3 regions of the Paraburkholderia sp. EG286A genome follow, and region 1 is predicted to be linked to each of the others. Evidence: riboswitches for the same ligand, from Rfam matches in the RefSeq annotation. Region 1 holds a riboswitch; each other region holds the start of a gene.
What was found. Region 1 has a riboswitch for cobalamin ahead of AB4Y35_RS19540 (porin). Riboswitches for the same ligand answer to the same signal wherever they lie in the genome.
Positions count from the first base shown of each region.

Region 2: it holds a riboswitch for cobalamin, as region 1 does, so the genes downstream of both, cobW (cobalamin biosynthesis protein CobW) here and AB4Y35_RS19540 (porin) in region 1, are expected to answer to the same signal.
Region 3: it holds a riboswitch for cobalamin, as region 1 does, so the genes downstream of both, cobG (precorrin-3B synthase) here and AB4Y35_RS19540 (porin) in region 1, are expected to answer to the same signal.

Region 1 is NZ_JBFRCB010000004.1:150,199-153,467, reverse strand. Features, by position in the region: gene AB4Y35_RS19545 (TonB-dependent receptor) at 1-1,083, opposite strand, end outside; cobalamin riboswitch at 1,188-1,370, opposite strand; cobalamin riboswitch at 1,461-1,595, shown strand; gene AB4Y35_RS19540 (porin) at 1,842-2,936, shown strand; gene AB4Y35_RS19535 (phosphatase PAP2 family protein) at 2,997-3,269, opposite strand, start outside.
Region 2 is NZ_JBFRCB010000006.1:512,835-516,103, forward strand. Features, by position in the region: gene cobN (cobaltochelatase subunit CobN) at 1-340, opposite strand, end outside; gene cobW (cobalamin biosynthesis protein CobW) at 368-1,459, opposite strand; cobalamin riboswitch at 1,673-1,943, opposite strand; gene AB4Y35_RS29355 (cobalamin biosynthesis protein) at 2,155-2,577, shown strand; gene cobO (cob(I)yrinic acid a,c-diamide adenosyltransferase) at 2,577-3,179, shown strand; gene AB4Y35_RS29365 (cobyrinate a,c-diamide synthase) at 3,184-3,269, shown strand, end outside.
Region 3 is NZ_JBFRCB010000006.1:498,363-501,631, forward strand. Features, by position in the region: gene AB4Y35_RS29295 (cobalt-precorrin-6A reductase) at 1-454, opposite strand, end outside; gene cbiE (precorrin-6y C5,15-methyltransferase (decarboxylating) subunit CbiE) at 451-1,677, opposite strand; cobalamin riboswitch at 1,845-2,033, shown strand; gene cobG (precorrin-3B synthase) at 2,129-3,269, shown strand, end outside.

The sequences.
Region 1 (3,269 bases):
GAGCTTGGTCTCGCCGTCGAGCGGCATGCCGAAGAGCGTGTGGCCTCTTTCCTGATGCGTGATCGACGTGGAGGTGGAAAAGCGCGTCGAGTCGATCTCGTCGGTCGGGATCGTCGGGTCGTTCGAATAGAGGAACTGACGGTCCGTCGCGTAGCCCACCGACTGGTCGAACTGCGTGGTCGGCGTGATGTCGAGGTGGAACGCGAGGCCGGTCGTGAGCTGGTTGTCGCGCTGGCGGTCGTTGCCCCCCGCGTTGTCGTACGAGAGATCGGAGCGGTGGTAGAGCGCGAAGGTCGAGATCGACCAGTTGTCGTGCGCGTAGCCAAGGCGCGCGTCCAGGTTCTGCGCGTGGTACGCGTTGCGGCCGTCTTCGTGGCCGTAGGCCCAGGGCTGGGTCGCGTCGATGCCCGCCGTGTTGTAGTCGTGCAGGCCCAGCGAGTAGGTGAGGCCGCTCAGTGCGGAAAGCGGCCCGGTCGAGCCGATCGTGCCCGAGGTGCGCACCTGCGTGTCGAAGGTCTTGTTCGAGCCGCCGCCGAACGAGACGGTGGTCTGGTTCGGCTGGTTCGACGCATGACGCGTGAAGAGCTGCACGACGCCGCCCACGGCATCCGCGCCGAACGAGGCGGCTGCGGGGCCCGAGATCACTTCGACGCGGTCGAACGAGGCGGTCGCCAGATCGGCCCATTCGGCCGTGCCCGTGGTGACGGAGCCTATGCGTATGCCGTCGATGAACACGGCCACCTGGTCGGCCGACGACCCGCGGATGCTCACCCCCGTGTACGACCCCGGCCCGCCGGTCTGCGAGACGGTGACGCCGGGCAGCGTGGCGAGCGCCTGCGCGATGCTGGGGTCGGCGGGGGAGACGCGGTCGAGGTCCTCGCGCGTGAGCACCTGGGTGCTTGCGTAGCGCTGGTCGAACGATTGCGGCAGATGCTGCGCGTCGCCCACGACGAGGATATTGGGCAGCGTGGTGCCGTCGCCGGCTTGCTGCTGTGTCTGGGTGGGCGATGCGTCCGCGGCATGCGCGGATTGCCACGCACAGGCGAGCGCGGCGGAAGTCAAAACGAATTGGCGAAACTTCATGATGCGGTGGCTGGAAACAGCTCCTGAAAAACGGGCTGTCCGTGCAACGGGCGATCGCCGCGTGGGCGGTGCTTTTGCGCATTGGGGATCCCCGCCCGCTGCGGCTGCTGGACTCGGCTGATGGCAGGTCTCCTGGCTCGCGGGTCGACGTCCGTTGCCGGCCTTCCCGGTTTCCCAGTGGCACGCTCTGGCATGGACTCGCCGCTAACAGTTGCGGGGGCAGCCGCAGTCTTGCACTGCGTTCCCTTTTGATCCCGTCGCCGGGAACCATCAGCGCGCAAGGGTAATGGCCGCGCATTCGCCGCGTCAACCTTTGACGTGTGTCGTGTGGCGAAAACACCCGGTTTGGCCGCTCCCGCAACTTACGCTATCCTTGCAGCTGTTTTTCGCGCGTAGGCGCTGCACGAGCGAAACGCAGCAGGGAAGCCGGTGAGAATCCGGCGCGGTCGCGCCACTGTGACTGGCTGTCAATCGAGCCAGAAGTCAGACCTCGCTACGTTTATTTCACGACTCATTCCCGGGCGCGTAACCCAAGGAGCCGTCAATGCACACCCTCCTACCTTGGAAAAGCGGGCCAATCCGGCCGCCACCACCGGCCCCGATGCGGCGTAGACCGCTCACGGGCCACCAGGCGTTCGCTGTTCAAAAGCACGCTGGAAATTGACAGATTAACGACGACGTCGGGGCACCTCGCCGCAACAAGCGAGGGCTGACGGCGCTCGTCCATGCATTCTTTACAAGCACAAACAAGAAGACTCATGAACAAGCACATTCTGGCCGCCCTCGGCGGGGCGGCGTTGGCATTCACAGGCGCCGGCGCCTCGGCGCAGCAGGTCACGTTGTACGGTGAGATCGACGCTAGCGTCGACTATGTCAGCGACGTTGCGGGCCGCAGCCAGTATCGCGCAGGCTCGGGCCTGATCGACGGCAGTTTTTGGGGCCTGCAGGGCAGCGAGGATCTCGGCGGCGGCAACGCTGCGATCTTTCGCCTCGAGCGCGGTTTCTCGGTCACCTCCGGCGAAGCCTTCAACGACCATCCGTTCTATGTTGGTCTGCAATCCGAACGATTTGGCACGATCACGCTGGGCCGTCAGTACGACACGATGCACGACTACTTCGCCCCGTTTACGCTGACGGGCGGTGCGGGCGGCACGGCATTCGCGCACCCGTTCGACAACGACAACGCCAACAATTCGTGGCTCGCCTCGAACGCCGTGAAGTTCGCGAGCGCCACATACGGCGGTTTCAGCGCCGGCGCGATGTACGCGTTTTCGAACGCGGCGGGGCGCTTTGCGCAGAACCGCGCCTACGGTTTCGGCGCGCATTACGAGGGCGGCCCGTTCAGCGCCGGCGTGGCTTGGATGCACATCGACGGACGCGGCGCCTCTTCGGTGGGTGCGTACGACACGTCGGTGCTGCCGGGTGCGGGCCTCGTGCCGACTGAGGTCGCGGTGCAGCGCGAAGACACCATTGGCGCGGGCATGAGCTACGCGCTCGGCGACGTGACGCTCGGCGCAGCCTGGTCACGTTCCATTCATACGGGTGTGAGCGAGGCCGATGGCGGCGTGCCGCTGCCGTCGATCGCCTTCAGCAACTACGAAGTGAATGCGCTTTGGCAGGTGACGCCCGCGTTCTCGCTGGCGGGCATGTATGCCTATACGGGCGCGACCTCCGCACATTGGCATCAAGGTGCGCTGCAGGCCGACTATCAGCTGTCGAAACGCACGGACGTGTATACCGAGGCCGTCTATCAGCGCGCGTCGTCCGGTGCGTTTGCGATGATCAACACCTGCGACCCGTCGGGCGGCCGCAACCAGGTGCTCGTGGCGGCGGGCATCCGGCATCGCTTCTGATTCACACGCAAAGCGGCCCCGAACCATCGCGATTCGGGGCCGCTTTGCTGAGTGACTACATCACGAGGCCGAGAGCTTCACCGAAACGCCGGTCGAAGAATAAACGGGCGTGGCCTTGAAACCATCCACCGTGACCGTTGCGAATTTCACCGATGCGCCGCTGCCGTCGATCACGTCGATCGTGTCGCCCGCCTTCGGCGTATAGCCGTTCACGAACTTCACATGCAGCGTGCCGCCCGCCACCGTGAGCTGGCCGCCCACGCGCAGGCGTCCGCCGCCGTTGCCGTCGATGTCGAGTTCGAGCGTCGTGCCGTCGAGCTGCGTATACTTGCC
Region 2 (3,269 bases), on a different contig from region 1:
TCGCGAGCAGTTGCCCGCGGCGCCCGGCGAGCGAGACGACCTGCTCGATGCCATAAGGCCAGTACGTTTCGCCGCCCAGATGATCGACCACCACCACGCGCGCGTGCTGCAGGACGTCTTCGACGTAGAAGTCCACCGACGCGGGCTGGCGCAAATACGTGACGTTCGCGAGCCGCACGCTCGGAAAGCCCGCGGGCAGGCGCGGCACGACGCTCGCGAGCAGCGCGAGCGTCGTGTCCGCCGAACTGAGCACGACGATCTCGGCGGGCTGCTGGTCGATCCGGATAACGCCTTGCGTGTCGTCGACGAAACCGCCTGGCGTGGTGCGCAGCAAATGCATGGGACTGCCTCGTCTAGCTCGGCGCGTTCACTTCGCGCCCGCGGTCTGCAGGTTCGCCAATGCGGTATCGAAGGCCGCTTGCAGCGTCGCGCCATCGAGGTCTTCGCCGATCAGCACGAAGCGGCTCGCCAGCGGCTGCGCCGCGCTTTCCTGTGCGTTCCAGCGGCGGTCGAAATAGCTGTCGAAGCGGCGGCCCACGCCTTGAATCACGAGGCGCATGGGCGCGCCCGGCAACGCGGCAAAGCCCTTCACGCGATAGATCGTGTGCGCATCGACGAGTTGCTGCAGCGCCTCGATCACGGTCTCGCGCGAAGCCGCATTGCCCGACACCACGACCGAATCGAACTCGTCGTGGTGATGATCGGGATCGTCGGCGGAACCATGATGGTCGTGGCGCAGATGAATGCTCTCCTCGGAGGCCGCCTCGAGCCCAAGCAGCGTATGCAGATCGAGCTTGCCGTGCTGCGCGCGCACGATCTTCACCTGCGGCGGCAGCTCTTCGCGCAGCTCGGCGATGAGCGCGTCCTGGCCCGCAACGTCCAGCAGATCGGTCTTGTTGAGAATGACGAGGTCGGCGGCCGAAAGCTGGTCTTCGAACAGCTCATGCAGCGGCGATTCGTGATCGAGATTCGGGTCGGCGCGGCGCTGCGCGTCCACGGCCTGCGGATTTTCGGCGAACTGGCCGCTCGCGGCGGCGGGGCCGTCCACCACGGTCACGACCGCATCGACGGTGAACGCGTTGCGGATCGACGGCCAGTTGAACGCCTGCACGAGCGGCTTGGGCAGCGCGAGACCCGAGGTTTCGATCAGCACGTGATCGACATCGCCGCGGCGTTCGAGCAGTTTCTCCATCACGGGGAAGAACTCTTCCTGCACGGTGCAGCAGAGGCAACCGTTCGCGAGTTCGTAGAGCTGGCCTTCGGTTTCGTTGCCGTTCTCGTCACAGCCGATGCCACAGCCACGCAGAATCTCGCCGTCGATACCGAGTTCGCCGAATTCGTTGACGATGACCGCGACGCGCAGGCCGCCCGCGTGCTGAAGAATGTGACGCAGCAGTGTGGTTTTACCGCTGCCGAGAAAGCCCGTCACGATCGTGACCGGAATCTTGCGCATTTGCATGAAGTGCTCCTTCGGCGCCAGGCCGTATCGAGGGGCATGGTGCGTCGCGCCTGCCGTTCGTGCGGGTGCTGCGTTGCGGACACGCGCGCATCCATGGAAACGCTGTCACGCGCAACGATTCAACAACCTGCAGGGGACGAACGGCCAGAAACGCACCCGGGCCTCGCCCGGCTGACGCATGAAAATCACGGACCCGGCACCGCATCCCCGCAGCGCGAATCCCACGTATCTGGCCGGTATCCGGACTGACGAAACACCGCTTCGCCTTCCCGCGCGAGCGGCCTTGCGGCCGGCTTGCACAGTGGCGTGGACTGCGTAAAGCATGGAAGCGGTTTGCGGCATTCGTGCGAACGCCGCGCTCGTTGTACCGTTGCGGGTGCAGTTCAGGTTGGCCATGCCCGAGGCGGGATGGCTCCCTGATTCCCGTTTAACTGCGCGTGCATTATGAATCGCGCGCGCGAGCACCAGAGTGCGTGCGAGTGTAGGCGCGGGGGGCCTGCGCGTCAAGGAAGGCGTGGGAAGCCGCAAAAGCGTGTGCTATCGTAGCGCGCATCCGGCGCCTGCTGGAACGCGACGCTTTTGCTCGTTTTGCCACTGCGGTCACGCCTTCGATCGACGCTCTCGCCGTGAATCCTGCCGAACATCGCGCCTCGCGCGCAGCCTCATTCGAAGCCACGCCGGAGCCCGCGCAGCGCGTGCCGCCGCTTGCGCTCGGCATCGGCTGCCGGCGCGGCGTGACGCTCGCGCAGGTCGAAGCCGCAGTGCGCGCCGCGCTCGGCGCGTGGCCGCTCGACGGCGTAACGGCCGTGGCGACGCTCGACGCCAAAGCCGGCGAACCCGCCTTGCAAGCGTTTTGCGCGGCACACGCGCTGCCGCTGCAGACGTACACGCGGGAGCAACTCGCCGCGACGCCGACACCGGCGCCGCCCTCCGCCGCCGCGCAGGCGCAGTTCGGCGTGGACGGCGTGTGCGAGCCCTGCGCGCGTCTCGCGGCGGGCGGCGCTCCGCTCGTGCGCGGCAAGCTGGCGCTCGACGGCGTGACGGTCGCAATCGCAGGCTTTCTGCAAGACCCCGCAAACGCGGACGCGAAAGCGCCGCAATCAACCCACTCCCGATGATGAAAACCGATCCCGAATCGCACCAACGCATGACGCAACGCCGCCGCGAGGGCCACGAGAAGAAGCAGGCCGCCGCGACGCACGAAAAGGGCCTGTTGATCGTCAACACCGGCAACGGCAAGGGCAAGAGCACGGCCGCGTTCGGCATGGCGGTGCGCATGCTCGGCCACGGCATGAAGCTCGGCGTCGTGCAGTTCATCAAGGGCGCGCTGCACACGGCCGAACGCGACTTTCTCGGCAGCGTTGCGCACTGCGATTTCGTGACGATGGGCGACGGCTACACCTGGAACACGCAGAATCGCGACGGCGACATCGCCACCGCGCGCAAGGGTTGGGACGAAGCGAAGCGCATGATCGAGAGCGGCGACTACGCCATGGTGATCCTCGACGAACTCAACACGGTGCTCAAATACGAGTATCTGCCGCTCGACGAAGTGCTCGGTGTGATCGCGTCGCGCGCGCCGCACGTGCACGTGGTCGTGACGGGCCGCCATGCGCCCGACGCGCTGATCGAAGCGGCCGACCTCGTCACGGAAATGCGCCTCGTGAAGCATCCGTATCGCGAGCAAGGCGTGAAAGCGCAAAAGGGCGTGGAGTTCTAAGCGCATGAGCGCAACGGTTGCCTGCCCCGCGCTCTTCATCAGCGCGCCCGCTTCGGGCCAGGGCAAGACCACGCTCACGGCCGGCCTCGC
Region 3 (3,269 bases), on a different contig from region 1:
AACGGATCGTCCAGTGCTGCTGCGGCGGCACTTCGTCCAGATGCGCGAGCGGCTCGCGCCCGAGCGTGAAGAGCGGGCGCGCGAACGGCGCAATCGCCTCGACTACCCCGGCCCAGCCGCTCACCATGCGCCAGTCGTCGCCGGGCTGCGGCTGCCACGGCGCACGCCGCAGCGCCCAGTACGGCACGTCTGCCGCCACGCATGCGCGCGCCGCGTTGGCGCTGATCTGCGCGGCATAGGGATGCGTGGCGTCGAAGACGAGTGCGATGTTTTCGTGGGCGAGAAAGCGCGCGAGCCCTTCTGCCCCGCCAAAGCCGCCCACTCGCACCGCGCAGGCGAGATCGGCGGGCACGCGGCCAAGGCCCGCGAGCGAGTACACGTGCTGCGGGCCGAGCGTGCGCGCGATCGCCAGCGCATCGCCGGTGCCGCCGAGCAGCAGGATGCGCGCCGTCATGGCTTGACGGCCTCGTAAAGCGTGACGGGCAAGGCCTGACGCCAGGTGTCGAAGCCGCCCAGCGGTTGCGCCTCGCCGATGCCGATGCGCGTGAGCGTGCCGCCGTGCTGCGCGCGCCATGCCACGAGTGCCGCTTCGCTCTGCAACGTCACCGCGTTCGCGACGAGTCGGCCGCCGCTCGCGAGCGCCGCCCAGCACGCGTCCAGCACGCCGGGTACGGTCACGCCGCCGCCGATGAAGACCGCGTCGGGCGCGGCGAGTCCTGCGAGCGCTTCGGGCGCGCGGCCCGCGACGAGTTGCAAACCCGGCACGCCCAACGCCGCGCGATTGTGCTCGATGAAGCGTTGACGCTCGGCGTGCGCCTCGATCGCGATCGCGCGGCAGGCGGCGTGCGAGCGCATCCACTCGATGCCGATCGAGCCGCTGCCCGCGCCCACGTCCCACAGCAGCGCGCCGGGCGTCGGCGCGAGACGCGCGAGCGTGAGCGCGCGCACGTCGCGCTTCGTGATCTGACCGTCGTGGCGAAAGGCGTCGTCGGGAAGGCCGGGCGTGAGCGTCCAGCCGCGCGCGGGCGTCTGCGCACTATCGCTTTCGCATTCGAACGCGACCAGATTGAGCGCCGCGGCTTGTTCGACGTGCCACGCGTCGGCGCGGCCTTCGATGCGGCGTTCGAGCGGGCCCCCGAGATGCTCGAACACCGCAAGACGCGTGGCGCCGAAGCCCGCTTCGGCGAGCAGCGCGGCGAGCGCCGCGGGTGTGCGGCCGTCCGCGCTCAACGCGAGCACGCGCGAGCGCGCGTAGAGATGGCGGCGCAGCGCATCGAGCGGACGGCCGACGAGCGAGACCATCGCCGTATCCTGCAACGCCCACCCCATGCGCGCCGCCGCGAGCGAGAGCGACGACGGCGCGGGCAGCACGCGCATTTCACCTGGCGCCACGCGGCGCGCGAGCGTCGCGCCTACGCCGAACAGCATGGGGTCGCCGCTCGCGAGCACGCAGACGGACGCATTCGCCTCGCGGTACGCAAGCAGCGCCTCCACGCTGAACGGCTGGGGCCACGCTTCGCGCCGTGCACGCACGCGCGAGGGCAGCATCGCCAGATGGCGCTCGCCACCCGTCACGATGGCCGCGTCGAACAGCGCGCGCCGCGCGTCGCGCCCGAGCCCCGCGTAGCCGTCGTCGCCGATGCCCACCACCGTCAGCCATGCCTGCTTGCCCTGCATTCGCTCTCCCGCCGTTGCCTGTTTCTCTATGCCGCCACGGGCCCGCAGCCCGATCGTGGGGCGGAGCACGCGCGAAAACGGGCATAATACCGTGTCCGCCGGCGCCGTTAAGGCAACTTTGCGTGAGACCAGAGTCAGCGCTGAAGCGCTAACTCCGGATCGCAGCTTTGCATGGGACCGGAGTAAGCGCTGAAGCGCTAACTCCGGATCGCAATCAGGGAACACAGCAAGCTGTGGCCGCCCCCGCGACTGTGAGCAGCGAGACCGCATCCACCCGAGCCACTGGTTTTACCGGGAAGGCCGATGCGGTTCACGACCTGCGAGCCAGGAGACCTGCCGGCCGACTGTTCGCGCGAACCCATATCGGGCGGGGTGTACCGATATCGCTGCCGTTTCCCGCCTGCCGTGCGGGCAACGCGCCGCTCCAGCGTGATGCTTACCCGATAATGCCTTGAAACACGCAACGAAGCCCGTCTCGCCCATTGCCGCATTAGCCGTGCTCCGCCCCTCGGCGTGCCCGGGGCTCGTGCGCGTGGTCGCGGCGCGCGACGGCGGCCTGTGCCGCATCCGTCTGCCTGGCGGCGTGCTGAGCGCCGCGCGTGCGCGGGCCCTCGCCGACGCAGCGTCGACACACGCGAACGGCGTACTCGAACTGACCAATCGCGCGAACGTGCAGATTCGCGGCGTGCGCGCCGGCGAGGAAGCGGCATTGAGCGCCGCGCTGATCGACGCAGGCCTCGGCCCTACCGGCATCGACGCCGCGAGCCCGATCGAGCGTGCTTGCGCCGCCGACGAATTGCGCAACGTGATGCTGAGCCCGCTCGCGGGCCTCGATCCTGACGCGTTGTGCGACACGACGGAACTCGCCGCCGCGCTCATCGACATGATGCGGCGCGAGCCACGCTTCGCCGCGCTCTCGCCCAAGTTCGCGCTGCAACTGGACGGCGGCGAGCGTGTGGCGATGCTCGAGCATCCGCACGACATCTGGCTCGCCGCGCTGCCGCATGGCGCAACGGTGCGCTTCGCGCTGGGCCTCGCGGGTTGCCCCACGGCGCAGCCAGTCGGCACGCTTGGCGCCGAAGACGTTTGCCCATCGATGCGCGCGCTGCTGCATGCGTTCCTCGATCTCGCGGGCGCGGACGCCACACGCATGCGCGACGTGCTGGCCGCTCACTCGCTCGACGCGCTGCTTCAGCGCGCGCAACAGCATGGCGAATGCACGCTGATGCGTGACGACGCCACGCTGCACGCGTGGCGCCGCGCGGCGAGTCCCGCCGACCTGCGCCTCGGCGCGCACGCGCTGCACGCCGACGGCCGCGGCTACGTGGGCACGCAGCCCGCGCTCGGCCGTATCGACGCGCCAACGCTGCACGCACTCGCCGCGCTCGCGGAAGACTCGGGCGATGCGACGCTGCGCGTGACGCCATGGCAAGGCGTGCTGCTGCCGAACGTGCCCGCGCACGCCGTGCCCGCTGCGCTCGAACGCCTGCACGCGCTCGGTCTCATCGTCTCGCGCGCCAACCCGCTCGCGCGCCTGATCGCGTGCACCGGCTCGACGGGATGCGCAAAAAGCCGCGCGGACACGAAAGCCG